Regions from separate parts of the Streptomyces sp. NPDC005303 genome, predicted to be linked through region 2. Evidence: riboswitches for the same ligand, from Rfam matches in the RefSeq annotation. Region 2 holds a riboswitch; each other region holds the start of a gene.

What was found. Region 2 has a riboswitch for cyclic di-AMP ahead of ABZT93_RS28565 (transglycosylase family protein). Riboswitches for the same ligand answer to the same signal wherever they lie in the genome.
Positions count from the first base shown of each region.
Region 1: linked by a shared signal. The riboswitch ahead of ABZT93_RS30835 (M23 family metallopeptidase) and the one ahead of ABZT93_RS28565 (transglycosylase family protein) in region 2 are both predicted to bind cyclic di-AMP.
Region 3: linked by a shared signal. The riboswitch ahead of ABZT93_RS09370 (peptidoglycan DD-metalloendopeptidase family protein) and the one ahead of ABZT93_RS28565 (transglycosylase family protein) in region 2 are both predicted to bind cyclic di-AMP.
Region 4: linked by a shared signal. The riboswitch ahead of ABZT93_RS36360 (M23 family metallopeptidase) and the one ahead of ABZT93_RS28565 (transglycosylase family protein) in region 2 are both predicted to bind cyclic di-AMP.

Region 1 covers NZ_JBEXGM010000028.1:79,562-83,740, reverse strand. Annotated here, with positions in the region: gene ABZT93_RS30840 (aldo/keto reductase) at 1-320, opposite strand, end outside; gene ABZT93_RS30835 (M23 family metallopeptidase) at 476-1,501, opposite strand; cyclic di-AMP (ydaO/yuaA leader) riboswitch at 1,513-1,670, opposite strand; tRNA gene ABZT93_RS30830 (tRNA-Met) at 1,980-2,053, opposite strand; gene ABZT93_RS30825 (histidine kinase) at 2,219-3,370, shown strand; gene ABZT93_RS30820 (response regulator transcription factor) at 3,358-4,008, shown strand; gene ribA (GTP cyclohydrolase II) at 4,012-4,179, opposite strand, start outside.
Region 2 covers NZ_JBEXGM010000024.1:51,094-55,272, forward strand. Annotated here, with positions in the region: gene eno (phosphopyruvate hydratase) at 1-1,034, opposite strand, end outside; gene ABZT93_RS28565 (transglycosylase family protein) at 1,329-2,012, opposite strand; cyclic di-AMP (ydaO/yuaA leader) riboswitch at 2,016-2,182, opposite strand; gene ABZT93_RS28570 (transglycosylase family protein) at 2,321-3,373, opposite strand; gene ABZT93_RS28575 (transposase) at 3,524-3,973, opposite strand.
Region 3 covers NZ_JBEXGM010000004.1:253,985-258,163, reverse strand. Annotated here, with positions in the region: gene ABZT93_RS09375 (alpha-galactosidase) at 1-1,466, shown strand, start outside; cyclic di-AMP (ydaO/yuaA leader) riboswitch at 1,771-1,932, shown strand; gene ABZT93_RS09370 (peptidoglycan DD-metalloendopeptidase family protein) at 1,937-2,860, shown strand; gene ABZT93_RS09365 (DUF6250 domain-containing protein) at 3,097-3,813, shown strand; gene ABZT93_RS09360 (SGNH/GDSL hydrolase family protein) at 3,959-4,179, shown strand, end outside.
Region 4 covers NZ_JBEXGM010000043.1:27,096-31,274, reverse strand. Annotated here, with positions in the region: gene ABZT93_RS36375 (GNAT family N-acetyltransferase) at 1-64, opposite strand, end outside; gene ABZT93_RS36370 (HPr family phosphocarrier protein) at 262-543, shown strand; gene ABZT93_RS36365 (GntR family transcriptional regulator) at 671-1,366, opposite strand; gene ABZT93_RS36360 (M23 family metallopeptidase) at 1,555-2,316, opposite strand; cyclic di-AMP (ydaO/yuaA leader) riboswitch at 2,330-2,494, opposite strand; gene ABZT93_RS36355 (pitrilysin family protein) at 2,707-4,095, opposite strand; gene ABZT93_RS36350 (pitrilysin family protein) at 4,092-4,179, opposite strand, start outside.

The DNA of each region.
Region 1 (4,179 bases), on a different contig from region 2:
GCCGCCGCCTTGATGTTCGCGGCGCTCAGGCCCTGGAAGTCGGGGTGCTGGCTGACCTTCGTGGCGATGACGACGTCGTCGCGGTTGCCGCGGGCCGCCAGCCACTTGCCGATGATCGTCTCGGACTCGCCGCCGGAGTTCCCGTCGACCCACGCCGAGTAGGAGTCGGCCGTGTCGACGAAATTGCCGCCGGCCGCGGTGTACGCGTCGAGGACGGCGAAGGACGTGGCTTCGTCGGCGGTCCAGCCGAAGACGTTGCCGCCCAGGGAGAGCGGGAAGACCTCGAGGCCGGAGGAGCCGAGCTTGCGAAGAGAAGTCATGCCATACGTCAACGCCCGCGCCGGACGCCGGTCTTCCGCTACGGCCGCAAAGTCCTCGTAAACAACCGGAATCAGTCGCTCCGAAGCACCGGCAGCCCTGACGTCGGGGGGACGTCGTCAGGGCTGCCGGAGTTCGCGGGAGTCCGCGGGAGACCTCAGGGGGTGAGCCCCTTGCCGCGCAGCCACGACATCGGGTCGATCCCGTCGGCCGAGCCGCCCGGGTGGACCTCCAGGTGCAGGTGCGCGCCGGTCACGTTGCCCGTGGCGCCCACGCGGCCGATGACGTCACCCGTGCCGACCTTCTGGCCGACGCTGACATTGATCGAGGACTGGTGGCAGAACCACAGCTCGGTGCCGTCGTCGAGGGTGAGGATCGTGCGGTAGCCGTAGGAACCGGCCCAGCCGGCCTCGGTGATGGTGCCGCTGTGGATCGCCTTGATGAGGGTGCCCGTGGGGGCGGCGAAGTCGAGGCCCGTGTGGTAGCCGGAGGACCACAGCGAACCGGCCTGACCGAAGGTCCCCGTGATGGTGTACGACGAGGTCGGCAGCGTGTACTGCTTGGCGAGCTCGGCCAGGCGCGCGGCCTCGGCCTTCTTCGCGGCCGCCTCCTCCGCCTTCTTCTTCGCGGCGGCGGCCTTCTCCTGAGCGTCCTTCTCCGCCTTGGCGGCGGCCGCGTCGGCCTCCTTCTGGGCGGCGTCCGCGACGGCCTGGGCGGCCTTGGTGTCGATCTGGTCCTGCTGCACCTCGGCCTGGGCCAGGATGCGCGAGCGCAGCGCCTCGCCGGCGTCCGAGGTGCCCTGAGTGGTGTCGGCGGTGGTGGCGCCGACACTGCTGAAGGCGCTCGTGTCGTCCGCGGCGGTGTCGGCGTTGTCCGAGATGAGCGAGCTCACGGAGCCCAGGTCGGGCATGGAGATGGAGACCGGCGGCTTGCCGGTGTTGGCGCTGGCCATCCCGCCCGCGCTGACGGCGGCTATGACACCGACGCCGAGAACGGTGGAGCTACGGGCGAAACCCCCGCCACGCTGCTTGGCGACGCGATGCCGGCCTCGTACGGGAGCGAGGGAATCCGCGGTCGGGTTCCACTCGCCGAGCGGGGCCTCGTCGTCGGCGCGGTAGCCGCCGTACACGAGGGTGTCGCTCGGAACGTACGGCGCCTCGGGGGCAGGCGGGTTGGACGCCACGTGGGCGCGCTCCTTTCCTTCCTTCTCGCCTACCGGGTTAGCTGACGGGTTCGGAGCAGGAAGGTCTCCTACGCGCGTATACCCGCCGTGCTGCCACGGCGGAGTACGAGCGATTCACCCCAAGTTGGTGGTTCCCCGGTTTCCTTGCGGAATTCGGCGCGTGAGCACGGAGCCGTCTCTTGTGACGGCTGGGACGACCGCGCTGCGTTATCGAACGTTAATAGACCCGGGGGCTCGATTCCAAGCTGTTCCGCTTGATCGTTAACGAAATCCCGCAGGACTTAGGGCCCATGAACGGCTAAAAACGGGCGAGTTGACCCTTCGTCGGATGGCGCACAGGTGTTGACGGTGCGTCAGTTGTTATGCGGAGGGCGGTCACTCGCTCACCCCGCGTCACGAGACGTCGTACCGTGCGGCACGGCCGGGAAAACACTCAGGGCCGGAGTCCAGTGACTGGACTCCGGCCCTGAGCCTTGAGTAGCGGGGACAGGATTTGAACCTGCGACCTCTGGGTTATGAGCCCAGCGAGCTACCGAGCTGCTCCACCCCGCGCCGTTGTGTGACCAGCATACGTCATCGGCGAGGTGGTTCGCGCCAGGGTTGTTCCGGAGGCCCGGCGGTGCGGGCCGGCTCCCCCTGTGCGGAAACCCTCGCCCGGCCCGGAAGGTGTAGCCGGCTACACCGTGCGCCGGGAGCCGTTCGTCTAGCGTGAGCCGCATGTGGAAGTCGGTGCAGCGTGCGGCGATGGCGACCGTGCATCTCGTCGTGGCCGCGGCGATGTGCTTCGGCATGTACCTCTTCATCACCGTGCTGCTGATCGCCGCCGCAGGCACGGTCGTCGTGGTCGGCTGCTGGCTGCTGCCCGAGGCCGTGCTGCTGATACGGCGGATCGCGGGCGCCAAGCGGAATCTGACCGCCCGGTGGACGGGCAGGGAGATCCCCGAGGCCTACACCCCGATGACCGGCACGCTGCGCGAGCGGCTGCGCATCTCGGTGCGGGACCCCGGCACGCTCACGGACTTCCGCTGGATGCTCTGCTACTACCTCTACGGCGCCCTGCTCGCCCTCGCCCTGCCCCTGTGGCCCCTCGGCCTGGTGGTCGACGGTGTCTGGGCCGGGGCGCTGCGCCGCGACCCCGTCGTCCTCCCGCTGATCGTGAGGCTCGCGGACACCGAGGCCCGCTGGTCGACCGCGCTGCTCATGCCGTCCCCGAAGGCCAGGCTGGCCCGGCGGGTCGAGGAGCTGAAGGAGACCCGGGCCGACGCCATCGCCGCGCACGAGGCGGAACTTCGCCGCATCGAACGGGACCTGCACGACGGCGCCCAGGCGAACCTCGTGGCGCTGTCGATGCGGATCGGACTCGCCAAGCGGGCCTACGACCGTGACCCGGACGCCGCCCGTAAGCTGCTGGACGACGCCCAGACCCAGGCCGAGCGGGCACTGACCGAGCTGCGGCACGTGGTGCGCGGCATCCACCCGCCGATCCTCACCGACCGGGGTCTGGTCGGCGCGGTGCGGGCGCTGGCGGCGAGCAGCGGGCTGACGGTGACCGTGGACGACGGCGGCCTGGACGCGGGCACCCGGGCGCCCGCGGCGGTGGAGGCGGCCGCCTACTTCGTGGTCGCCGAGTCCCTCACCAACGTGGCGAAGCACAGCGGTGCGGACCGGGCCGAGGTCCGGCTGGCCCGGACCCGGCGCGGGCTGACCGTGCGGGTGCGGGACGAGGGCCGGGGCGGCGTCGACGAGCCCGCGGGCTCGGGGCTGCTCGGGATGCGGCGCAGGGTCGCTGCGCTCGACGGGACCTTCGAAGTGACCAGCCCCGCCGGGGGCCCGACCGTGATCTACGTGGAGCTGCCGTGCGTGTGGTGATCGCCGAGGACAACGCCCTTCTGAGAGAGGGGCTCGTCCTTCTGCTGACGTCCTCCGGGCACGAGGTCGTGGCCGTCGTCGGCACCGGCCCCGAGATCCTGCCCGCCCTGCTCGACCACCGGCCGGACGTGGCCGTGCTCGACGTACGGATGCCGCCCGGGTTCCGCGACGAGGGTCTGCGGGCCGCCCTGGAGGCACGGGAGCGGATCCCCGGACTTCCGGTACTGGTGCTCTCGCAGTACGTCGAGGAGTCGTACGCCGCCGAGTTGCTGGCGGGTGGCACCAGCGGGGTCGGCTATCTCCTGAAGGACCGGGTCGGCCGGGTCGACGAGTTCCTCGACGCGCTGGAGCGGGTCGCGGCCGGCGGCACCGCGCTCGACCCCGAGGTCGTCACCGAGCTCCTGACCCGCCGCCGTGACACACCGCTCGACTCCCTCACCCCGCGCGAGCGTGAGGTGCTGAAGCTGATGGCCGAGGGGTACGACAACACCACCATCGCGAAGACCCTCGTCGTCACCGAGCGCGCGGTCAGCAAGCACATCGGCAACGTCTTCCTCAAGCTGGGCCTGCCACCGAGCGACAGCGGCCACCGGCGGGTGCTGGCCGTGCTGGCCTATCTGGCGCACACGCCCAGCTGAGCGTCAGCCGACGCCGAGTTCGGTCAACTCCGCCAGCGGCAGCGTGTGCTGGGTCTGCAGGACCTTCGCGCGCAGGTAGCGGACGTTGTGGGCGGTGGTGAAGACTCCGGTGGGGATCCGGTCACGGACATCGATGCCGAGGTCGCGCAACTGGCCGGCCTTGTCGGGGTT
Region 2 (4,179 bases):
GTGAGCGAGCCGATCTGGTTCACCTTGACGAGCAGCGCGTTGGCGGCGCCGTCCTCGATGCCGCGGGCCAGGCGCTCGGGGTTGGTGACGAACAGGTCGTCGCCGACGATCTGGACCTTGTCGCCCAGCTTGTCGGTGAGGACCTTCCAGCCGGCCCAGTCGTCCTCGAACAGCGGGTCCTCGATGGAGACGAGCGGGTAGGCCGCCACGAGCTCCTCGTAGTACTCCGTCATCTCGGCGGCGGAGCGGTCCTTGCCCTCGAACTGGTACTTGCCGTCCTTGTAGAACTCGGAGGCGGCGACGTCGAGCGCCAGGGCGACCTGCTCGCCGGGGATGTAACCGGCTTCCTTGATCGCCTCGAGGATGAGGTCCAGGGCGGCGCGGTTGGACTCCAGGTTCGGCGCGAAGCCGCCCTCGTCGCCGAGGCCGGTGGACAGGCCCTTGCTCTTCAGGACCTTCTTGAGGGTGTGGTAGACCTCGGTGCCCCAGCGCAGCGCCTCGGAGAAGGACTCCGCGCCGATCGGGGCGATCATGAACTCCTGGATGTCCACGTTGGAGTCGGCGTGCGAGCCGCCGTTCAGGATGTTCATCATCGGCACCGGCAGCAGGTGCGCGTTCGGACCGCCCAGGTAGCGGAAGAGCGGGAGGTCGCTGGCCTCGGAGGCGGCGTGGGCGACGGCCAGGGAGACGCCGAGGATGGCGTTGGCGCCGAGCGAGCCCTTGTTGTCGGTGGCGTCCAGGTCGAACATCGCCTGGTCGATCAGGCGCTGCTCGGTGGCGTCGTAGCCGACCAGCTCCGGGCCGATCTGCTCGATGACGGCCAGGACGGCCTTCTCGACACCCTTGCCCTGGTAGCGGTTCGGGTCACCGTCGCGAAGCTCGATGGCCTCGAAGGCGCCCGTGGAGGCGCCGGAGGGGACGGCGGCACGACCGGTGCTGCCGTCGTCGAGGCCGACCTCGACCTCGACCGTGGGGTTGCCTCGGGAGTCCAGGATTTCCCGGGCTACGACGACGTCGATGGACGGCACGAGCATCTCCTTCTTGGGATGTGACACGGTCCGCCGGGACCGCGGTGGGTTCTGCGAGTCCGAGCCTAACCGGCTCCGGGGGATCGGCCACCGTGTGGACCGACCCATGGACAGAACCGAGAGTAAATTGTTTCTGAACTGAACAAAGACGTCCCGACAGCAGGGCAAGAAAAAACCCCGCCCCGGTGCGTACGGGGGAACACGCACCGGAGCGGGGAGCCCGTGGGGACGGGGGGTGACCCTCACGAGGCCTTCATCCTGAAGGACACGGCTGTGAGGGCCCTGTGGTTCAGCTGGGTCTTACTTCAGGTGGAGCTGCTGGCCCGGGAAGATGAAGTCGGCATCGTCGATGATGTCCTTGTTCAGCTTGAACAGCTTCTGCCAGCCGCCCTTGACCTTGTGCTTCTCGGCGATCGAGCTGAGGGTGTCACCCTTGACGACCTTGTACTCGCCGTCGCCCTTCTTGACCTTCTTGCCGGTCGGGGTGGTGACGGTCTTCTTGGCGGCCGGACGCTCGGAGGAGCGGGAGGCGCTCTGCTCGTCGGTCGAACGGGTGCTGGTGCCCGAGTTCGAGGAGCCGGAGGAGGACGAGCTGCTGCCGCCGTTGTAGGAGGCGCTGGACAGGCCCGTGCCGCAGACCGGCCAGGCGCCCTTGCCCTGGGAGGCGAGGACCTTCTCGGCGACGGAGATCTGCTGCGACTTGCTGGCCTGGTTGGCCTGCGCGGCGTACTGCGTACCGCCGTACGCGGCCCAGGTGGAGGCCGAGAACTGCAGGCCGCCGTAGTAGCCGTTGCCGGTGTTGATGGACCAGTTGCCGCCGGACTCGCACTGGGCGACGGCGTCCCACTCGGAGGCGGTGGCGGCGGAGGCGTTGCCGGCCGCCATCAGCGGGGCGGCGATGGCGACACCGGTGACACCGGCGAGCGCGGCGGCCCGGGTGGCCTTGGACGGACGACGGTGCTTGCCCTTGCCGGAAAACAGCATGGTGGATCCCCTCACCGACGCCTGCGAGGTGAGCTGTCGGGTTCGGGCCGGTTGAGTTGCCCGGTCGCCCACCTCGCGGTGCGCGACTTAACCCCAAGCCGGTCCAGCGTGAACTGCTGGGCCCGGCACTTACCTGGGTCCCCCGCTCCTGCCTACGGCGCTTGACGCGACGACTGTTCCCGTACGGCCGCTGGCAGGATTCGGCGTTGCGACAGACGGGGCTCGGGTTGCCGAGCGGTGACGACCGTAGACACGCGCTCGGCGGAATTTCAAAGACGATCAGGGCTTCTGAGACTCATCCCACACTTTCACCAAAGTGGACATTCGGTGTGAAGTGTGACGTGAACTCCCGCTGTTTTTCTGGGCTTTTCAGCCCTATTCAGCCCCTGTGTCGGCGTCTGACCGGCGACGATGTTGCTCGGGTCGGCCCCGATGCGGTCCTTGTTCTCGGCGTAGAGGGCGCGCCATCCGCCGTCGAGGCCAAGGGAGTCGGCGATGGAGACGAGAGAGTCACCTTCCCGGACGACGTAGGTCGCGGCGGCGTGCCGGCCGGCCGGGGCGGAGGCCGTGCTCTTCGTCGCAACCTCCTCGGCACTGCCACCGCGGTGCTTGCCGGAGCCGAGGGCGCCGACGTCCACGAGGGCCGAAGAGCCGCCCTCCTGCCACGACTTGTCCGCTTCGTCCTCTTCTGGGCTCACGACGGGTGAGCTGTCGGAAGGCTGTGCGTCCTTTGCGGCGGAGTCCTTGGATTCCGAAGAGTTCTTTTTGTCCGGCTTGGCGGAATCGCCACTGGAGGGGGTGGCCGACGGCGAAGGCGTCGCGGACGAACCGTCCAGCGCGTCGAGCAGACCGCCGGAAGAATCCCCGGAGTCCGACGAGTTGGAGGAGCCGGACGAACCCGACGAGCCGGACGAGTTCGACGAACCGGACGCCGAGGTCGAGGGGGTACCGCTCCCCACGCCCGTGTCGACGTCCGCCGAGCTCGAGTCCTTGCTGAGACCGCCGAGCAGACCACAGGTCGGCCACGCGGCGATGCCCTGGTCCGCGAGGAGCTTCTCGGCCACGGCTATCTGCTGGTTGCGGCTGGCCAGGTCGGCCGTCTCGGCGTATTCGAGGCCGCCGTACTTCTCCCAGTTCTCCTGGGACATCTGGAGGCCGCCGTAGTAGCCGTTGCCGTCGTTCTCACTCCAGGAACCGCCGCTCTCGCACTCCGCGACACGGTCCCAGGTGGTGCCGGTGGCGGCGCTCGCCCCGGTCGCTCCGAGCAGTGGGATCGCGATGGCTGATCCCGTCACACCGGCCGCTACGAGGAGAGCCGGAGCCTGACGGGGGCGACGGTGACGACCGTTCCCGGAGAGCATGGAGGGACCTTTCCCGAGACAGCAAGTACCCGCGCGGTGGGTACTGCGGGGCACCGCGCTGGTCCGTGAACGTATAGGGATTCGATCACTTGTCACAAGTTAATGCCGCGTAGATCACGTGAAGATCACAGACTTGAGGGCGCGTCATGTTTAACCCGCACCCAAGCCGCGCCTGGACACCTGAAGAGGAGGAACCCGCAGCTCACGCCTGACAGGTGTACCTCCGCCAAGGCGGTTGAGGCGAAGCATCAGAGTGGGCCAGAAGCCCCTCCTGAACCATGCGTTCTGACGATCCTTGACCGCTGCCCATGGCCCGTAACGTTCGGGAAGTTCGTCCCAAAGACACCCTGTGCGTAGCCGATGAAGAATGCCGTTGAGCTGTGTCCGCAGATCAACAGCGCCACGCACAAAGGGGCGATACCCGAAGAAGTCGCCTACCAGCTCTTCTACGGCGTCCCACTCCGACTCGAACACCGCGGCAGGAACCGGGGTACCGGTGCGCTCATGCCACTCCGTCACTTTGCATGCGACGCCGGAGCGCTTCCGTACCTCGCCCAGAGGCTCCACCGTGATGTCCAGGAGATCGATCAATTCTCTCATCTCGGAGAGTGCCGGGGCCCTTCCTCCCGCCCTGGCGATGGCGGCGAGATCCTTGGCCCTGCTGACCTTCGCCTCGGCCTCCTCGTGGGTCGCGAGCACGTCTCTCGCGATGGCAAGGATCTCTCCGGCGATCCGCACGTCCTGGTCGAGTTGTTTCGACGCGGCGTCTTTGACCGCCTGGCCGAGGCCCGGGTTCCGCGCCAGAT
Region 3 (4,179 bases), on a different contig from region 2:
TCGACACCGACGCCACCGAGGAGCGGGGCGAGGTCTACGGCGTCGCTCTCGGCTGGTCGGGGTCCTGGCGGATCGCCGTGGCACAACTGCCCGACGCGCGCGTGCAGATCACCGGCGGCGCCGGGTACGACGACTCGGGCCTGCTCCGGCTGGCGGCCGGCGAGTCCTTCACGACGCCCGTCTTCGCCGGTCTCTGGAGCGACGGCGGCTTCGGCGGCGCGAGCCGCGCCTGGCACGCCTACCAGCGGGCGTACGTCATCCCGGACGCCGACCAGGACCGGCCCGTGCTGTTCAACTCCTGGGAGGCCACGAACTTCGACATCTCCGAGGAGCAGCAGGGCACCCTCGCCCGGCGGGCCGCGGCGATCGGCGTCGAGCTGTTCGTGGTCGACGACGGCTGGTTCGGTGCCCGCACCAGCGACCGGGCCGGGCTCGGCGACTGGGCGCCCAACCCCGACCGCTTCCCCTCCGGTCTCAAGCCGCTCGCCGACTGCGTACGCGCGCTCGGCATGCAGTTCGGTATCTGGGTCGAGCCGGAGATGATCAACCCTGACAGCGAGCTGTACCGCGCCCACCCGGACTGGGTGCAGTACCAAACGGGTCGAAAGCGGACGGAGTTCCGCAACCAGCTCGTACTGAACCTCGCACGTGAGGACGTCCAGGAGTACTTGTGGGAGCAGCTCGACACCCTGCTCTCCTCGGCCCCGATCGACTATGTGAAGTGGGACTTCAACCGCTGCTTCACGGACGCGGGCTGGCCCGGCGAGTCCTATCCGCAGCGCCTGTGGGTCGACCACGTACGCGGCTTCTACGCCCTGCTGGACCGGTTGCGGGAGGCTCACCCGGGCGTGGCCTTCGAGTCCTGCTCGGGGGGCGGCGGCCGGATCGACCTCGGGGTGCTGAGCCGCACCGACCAGGTGTGGACCTCGGACAACACCGACCCGCTCGACCGGCTCGCCATCCAGGACGGCTTCAGTCAGATCCATCCCGCGCGCGTGATGGCCGCCTGGGTCACCGACAGCCCGAACACCCAGCTCAACGGCCGGGTGAGCTCGTTGCGGTTCCGGTTCGTGAGCGCGATGGCAGGGGTGCTGGGGGTCGGCGGGGACCTCTCGGAGTGGACCGAGGACGAGCTCGCCGAAGCCGGTCGCTGGGTGGGGCTCTACAAGGAGATCCGGCCCCTGGTGCAGCGCGGTGACCTCTATCGGCTGCGGCCTCCGCGGGGCGGGCTGAGCGCGGTGCAGTACGTCCTCGGGGACGAGACCGTGGTCCTGGCCTGGCTTCAGGCGCAGAAGTACGGCGAGCCCGTCCCCTCGCTGCGGCTGCGGGGGCTCGACCCCACGGCATCGTATGAATGCCCCGAAACGGGTGAAATTCACCGCGGAGTCGTATTGCTGCATCACGGACTTCGTACCGGTTTGCGAGGAGACCTTGATGCGACGGTTATCCGGCTGCGTCGCATCTAGGGCTTCTGTCCGAATTGACGGCTTCCCTCCGGCTCCGCCCGGGATGAGAATTCCTGTGAATTCGTGACGTGAGGAGCGTCATATCCGTGACGGTGCGTCGCCCGTCATGTTCACGTAATTCACAGGCTCTTCAAGGGGATTTGGGTGGGTGAAGGACGTCCGATTCACGCAGGGTGACCGGTAATTCTCATACCGGATCAAGAGAAACGCATATACAGGCAACCTCTCACTTGTCCCTTTGCGTCCTGCTCGTTTACGTTCACCACCGATCCGGTCGGACGCCCAATCCTGCCGCCGAACGGATTCCCCACACTCACCCACCCGTGCAAGGCAGGAGCGGGGGACCCACAGGTATTACCGCCTGTTCCGGTCTCCGGAACGGCTTGGGGTTTAGTCGCGTCTCGACGCGGCCGGGCATCTCCAGCCCGCACCCGACAGCTCACCTCGCAGGCGCCGGAGAGGAATTCGTCATGCCCGCGAAGGGTAAGCACCGCCGCCCGAAGTCCCAGCGCTTCGCCCGCTCGATCGCCGTCGCCGGAACCGGAGGCGCCGCGCTGGCCCTCCCGCTCATGGGGGCCACCGGCGCTCACGCCGCCACCCCTCAGTCCGTGTCGGAAAAGGCGGTTCAGTCGCTGCCGGTCACGCAGAAGTCCGCCGAAAAGACGGCAGCCGAGAAGAGCACGGCGAAGACCTCGACCGTGCGCATCTATTCGGTGCGGGTCGGCGACTATCTCTCGAAGATCGCTGACGAACAGCACGTCAGCGGTGGCTGGAAGAAGCTCTACGCCGACAATCGTGCGGCCGTCGGCGACGACCCGTCGCTGATACACCCGGGCCTGAAGCTCTCGATCGGCAAGAAGGCCAAGGCGAGCACGGTGAAGACCGGGTCCTCGTCGCCGGCGAAGGCCAAGAAGGCGGAGCCGAAGAAGTCGTCCTCGAAGTCGACGGCCGCAGTCCAGAGCTCCGACACGACCAGCAGCTCCAGTGGCTACACCCTCCCGGTCAGCGGTGCCACCATCGGAACCGGCTACCGCGTCGCGGGCAGCATGTGGGCCAGCGGCTACCACACCGGTGTCGACTTCGTCGTCCCGACCGGCACCTCGCTCAAGGCAGTGGCCGCGGGCACGGTCGTCTCCGCGGGCTGGGGCGGTGCGTACGGAAACCAGGTCGTCATCAAGCTGAACGACGGCTACTACGCGCAGTACGCCCACCTGTCCCAGCTCTCCGTCTCGGCCGGCCAGACCGTGACCGAGGGGCAGCAGATCGGCCTCTCCGGCGCGACGGGCAATGTGACCGGCCCGCACCTGCACTTCGAGATCCGCACCACGCCGGACTACGGCTCCGACGTGGACCCGGTCGCCTACCTCCGCTCGAAGGGCGTCGCCGTCGGCTGACCCGACGTCTCCTGTGCCACCGAAGGCCGGACCCCGATCCCCGGGTCCGGCCTTCGGTGTTTCCGCAGGAACACGAGATGGCCAGTGCCTTCATGATCACTGCGTTGCGTTCTTGTGGCGGGCGTGCTCAGAGCGTCGACAGGTGGGGGAAGGGCGGGGCACAGTGAACTCCGTAGCTGCGCAAGCGCTTTCTACGGCCTTTGGAGTTCAGCCCTTCACGGAAGGAACCGTCCGTCATGACGACCACGCGTAGAGCCTTCGGAGCCCTCGCGGCCGGCGCCGCCCTGGCCGCCCTCGCCCCCGCGGCCGACGCGAGCGCCTCGCCCCGCCACCGCCGTCTCATCGCTCACGACGACTTCCGCCACGGCCTTCACCGCTGGGCGGTCGAACTGGAGCAGGGCGGCACGGTCACCGCGCGGCACGGGGTCCTGGAGGTCGACGTGCCCGCCGGGGCGACGATCTGGTTCAGGCAGCCGCTCGAAGGGCCGTACGTCCTGGAGTACACCGCGACGCCGGTGTCGGCAGGTGGGGTCAACGACCGGGTGTCCGACCTGAACAACTTCTGGAACGCGGTCGACGTCCGGTCCCCCGACGACCTCTTCGCCGTCCGCCGGGGCGGGGCGCTCGCGGAGTACGACTACCTGAAGACGTATTACTCCGGCTACGGAGCCAACTACAACACCACGACACGGCTGCGCCGATACGTGGGAGAACCCGGTGTGCGGCCGCTGATCTACGACTACACCGAACCGCTGCTCGTAGCCGGCGAGCCGAACCGGGTGCGGATCGTCTCCGACGGTTCCACGGTGCAGTGGTGGGACAACGGGCGCCTGGTCTTCGACCACACCGACCCGGAGCCTTACCGGAGTGGGCACTTCGCGTTCCGGACCACATGGAGCCACTTCCGGATCAGTGACTTCCGGGTGTGGCGACCGCAGCGTCAACACTCCTGACGAGAAGGCTATTCCTAGTTTGGCCAACACTTTAGGAGTGGCTTATCTCACCGCCCGTCAAGCTCTTCCTACGGTCGCGTAGGTCACATTCGAAGGTGAATCATGAACGGCTGTGGCAGACGATTCGAAGAATGACAGCAGCTCAGTGATCGGGTCGTACGTGGCGGTGGGGGACAGCTTCACCGAGGGCGTCGGCGACCCCGGCCCTGACGGGGCGTTCGTCGGCTGGGCCGACCGGTTCGCGGTACTTCTCGCGGACCGCCGGCCCGAGGGCGACTTCAGGTACAGCAATCTCGCCGTACGCGGGAAGCTGCTCGACCAGATCGTCGAGGACCAGCTCCCGCAGGCCGTCGAACTGGCACCGGA
Region 4 (4,179 bases), on a different contig from region 2:
CGCGCAGCACTACGTCGGCCTCCCAGTGGGCGGGGTACTCGTGCCGGTCCGACGCGCTCTGCATGGGCCCCAGAGTACGGCTCGCGTACGACAACGGCGCGAGGCAGTCTGTGGAGAACGCGCGAGAACGCAAAGGACGGAAGTCGGGCCGAGGCCGCGGTCCGACGAGTCGCCCCGGGAGGGACTCCGGGTCCCCTCCGGAGACGCTTCACGTGTGGGAAACTGGTCTAGACAACCCTGAGAACCGAAGGGCAGCATCACATGGCTGAGCGCCGCGTCAACGTCGGCTGGGCCGAGGGCCTCCACGCCCGTCCCGCTTCCATCTTCGTCCGGGCCGCCACGGCCGCAGGTATCCCGGTGACGATCGCCAAGGCCGACGGCAACCCCGTCAACGCGGCCTCCATGCTGGCCGTTCTCGGCTTGGGCGCGCAGGGCGGCGAGGAGGTCGTCCTCGCCTCCGACGCCGAGGGCGCGGACGCGGCCCTCGACCGGCTCGCGAAGCTGGTCGCCGAGGGCCTCGAGGAGCTTCCCGAGACCGTCTGAGCAAAGGTGCCCTGAAAAGCATCGAGGGGCTCGTCCGAATTATCGGGCGGGCCCTTCGCATTTCCCTGGCGCGGGCAGCATGAATAGTCCCCCGCGAATTACCCCCTCTTTGTATACGGTGCCCGTGTTAATGCCGAGCTCCCGTCACGTTTACAGGATGTTGCGAGGTCCTCACACGGTCCGCGCGCTCCTTCCCGGTGACGGTCCGCAGCCGGTGCGCCGCGCCCGAGCGCTCGGTGTGCAGCGCCGTGATCGCCCGCGCGCGCTCGCCGTCGCCGCGCGCCACCGCGTCCACGATCGCGCCGTGCTCGACCCAGGACTCCACGGGGTCGGCCGGTGCGTCCACGACGTACATCCAGGCGATCTTGTGCCGCAGTTGGGTCAGCATGGAGGTCAGAGCGGGGCTGCCGGAGGCCTGCGCGAGCGTCTCGTGGAACCAGCCCCCCAGGGAGCGCAGATCGTCGCTGTTGCCCCGCCTGGCCCGCTCCTGACCGAGCCTGACCAGGCCGCGCAGTACCTTCAGATGGGCCTCGGTGCGCCGCTGGGCGGCCCGGGAGGCGCCGAGCGGTTCCAGGAGCATGCGCATCTCCAGGAGGTCGGCACCCTCCTGCTCGGTCGGTTCGGCCACGCACGCGCCCGCGTGCCGCCGCGTCACCACGAAGCCCTCGGCCTCCAGTGTGCGCAGGGCCTCGCGGACGGGGACACGGGAGACGCCGTAGCGGCGGGCGAGCAGTTCCTCGGTGAGCCGGCTCCCGCGCTCGTGGACACCTGCGACGATGTCGTCCCGGATCGCCGTGCATACCGAGTGCGCCGGAATACGCATGTCCGACCTCCGTCTTAATCCCCGTGAAACGTCGCCGATTGACGTGTGTTCAGTGACTCTATTGCAATGAGCGGGAATTTCCGACGGCGGGCCGGAATCCAGGGATATTTTTTGGACAACGGGGCGCTGGAAACGCCGAAACCCCGGCTCGGGGAGCCGGGGTCTCGCAATGGTCGCGCGCTGGGTCGTCAGACGTTCACGCCGTGCGAGCGCAGGTAGGCGACGGGGTCGATGTCCGAGCCGTACTCGGGGGTGGTGCGCGCCTCGAAGTGCAGGTGCGGCCCGGTGGCGTTGCCGGTCGCGCCGGACAGCCCGATCTGCTGGCCGGGGGTGACCGACTGGCCGACCGAGACGCCGATGGACGACAGGTGGCCGTACTGGGTGTACGTGCCGTCGGCCATCCTGATCACGATGTTGTCGCCGTACGACCCGCCCCAGCCGGCCTCGACGACGGTGCCGCGACCGACCGCGTGCACGGAGGTGCCGCTGGCGGCGTGGAAGTCGACACCGGTGTGACTGCCGGACGACCACAGGGAGCCGCCGCTCTTGTAGCCGGTGGAGATGTAGGAACCGGAGATCGGGGCGACGAAGGCGTTGAGACGCTTGCGCTCGGCCTCGCGGGCGGCGCGCTCCTTGGCCTCGCGTATCTCCTTGGCGCGCGCCTCGGCCTTGCGCTTGGCCTCCGCCGCCGCCTTCTTCTGCGCGGCGGCCTGCGCCTGGGCCTCTGCCTGGGCGTCGAGCTGGTCCGCGAGGGAGTCGCCGACGGTGACGACGGGCATGAGGCCGCTCTGTTCCACGGAGCTGACGGAGTTGTCGGCGGCGAACGCCGGGGCGGCGACGGCGCCGATGACGCCGGTGGTGGCGAGGGCCGCGACGCCGGCCGCGCGTGCGGTGGTGCGCTTCATACGGCTGGGACGACGGTGCTTCCCGGTGGCGCAGGTGAACGCCATGTGGTGGCTGGTCCTTTCCTTCCTTCTCGCCTACCGGGTTAGCTGACGGGTTCGGAGCAGGAAGGTCTCCTACGGACCCCCTCGCGATGCGCGGGCGTCCGATTCACCCCAGGGACATGTGGTGTGGGTCCCCGGCTCCCCTGGCTCGCGCCATGCGGGGACTCGGCGATGGCTGTCCGGTGCCGCGGGCGCGGCGCAGTGCCTGACGGACAGCCCAGAGGACGCTAAGCGGGCCCGCTTTCAATCCCCAAACCGATCAGGGCTTTTGTAGCGCATCCCACAGGGCAGACAGGCAACCTCCTGCCCAATTCGGACATCTGAGGGAGTTGGGTGTCGAAGGGGCCCTGGTGACGCTCCCGTCACCAGGGCCCCTTCGAGGCCAACTTGCCTCTACTCGGCCGTCACGACCTTGACTTCGCCGATGCCGAGGGCTTCGACGGGCTCCTTGATGGCGGCCGCGTCGCCGACCAGGATCGTCACCAGCCGGTCCACCGGGAAGGCGTTCACGACGGCGGCGGTGGCCTCCACGGTGCCGGTCGCGGCGAGTTGCTGGTACAGGGTCGCCTGGTAGTCGTCGGGCAGGTGCTGCTCGACCTGGTCGGCCAGCGTGCTCGCCACGGCCGCCGCGGTCTCGTACTTGAGCGGCGCCACACCGACGAGGTTCTGCACGGCGACATCGCGCTCGGCGTCGGTGAGTCCGCCCTCGGCGAGTGTGCGCAGCACCTTCCACAGGTCGTCCAGCGCGGGACCGGTGTTCGGGGTGTCGACCGAGCCGCTGATGGCGAGCATCGCGGCGCCGGAACCGTCCGGAGCGGACCTGAGGACCTGGCCGAACGACCGTACGCCGTAGGTGTAGCCCTTCTCCTCGCGCAGGACGCGGTCCAGGCGGGAGGTGAGGGTGCCGCCGAGGCAGTACGTGCCGAGCACCTGCGCGGGCCACACGCGTGCGTGCCTGTCGGCGCCGATACGGCCGATCAGCAGCTGCGTCTGGACGGCGCCGGGGCGGTCCACGATGACGACCCGGCCGGTGTCGTCGGCGGTCACCGGCGGCACGGGCCGCGGCTCGGCCGTGGAGCCCTTCCAGGAGCCGAGAGTGTCACGGAGCAGCGCGTCCAGATCGATGTCGGTGAGGTCGCCGACGACCACGGCGGTCGCGGTGGCGGGGCGCACATGCTTCTCGTAGAAGGCGCGTACGGCCGCGGAGTCGATGTTCTCGACCGTCTCCTCGGTGCCCTGGCGCGGACGCGACATGCGCGAGTCCGCCGGGAACAGCTCCCTGGAGAGCTCCTTGGCCGCGCGGCGGGACGGGTTGGCCAGCTCGTGCGGGATCTCGTCGAGGCGGTTGCGGACCAGCCGCTCGACCTCGCTGTCCGCGAACGCGGGCGCCCTGAGCGCGTCGGCCAGCAGACCGAGCGCCTTGGCGAGGCGGGAGGCGGGCACTTCGAGGCTGAGCCGGACGCCCGGGTGGTCGGCGTGCGCGTCGAGGGTGGCGCCGCAGCGCTCCAGCTCGGCGGCGAACTCCTCGGCGGAGTGCTTGTCGGTGCCCTCGGAGAACGCGCGCGCCATGATTGTGGCGACACCGTCCAGGCCGGCCGGCTCGGCGTCCAGGGGCGCGTCCAGGAGCACCTCGACGGCGACGACCTGCTGGCCGGGGCGGTGGCAGCGCAGGAGGGTCAGGCCGTTGTCGAGCGTCCCGCGCTCGGGGGCGGGGAAGGCCCAGACCTTGGGCTCGCCCGCCTGCGGCTGCGGGTGGAATTCCATCGCGGCGAGCTCGGTCACTTGGCCGCCTCCTCGTTCTCGTCGGTGGCTTCTACGGTCGCCGCGGCTTCCGGGTCCTCGGCGGCGTCCTCGGCGCTGTCGGCG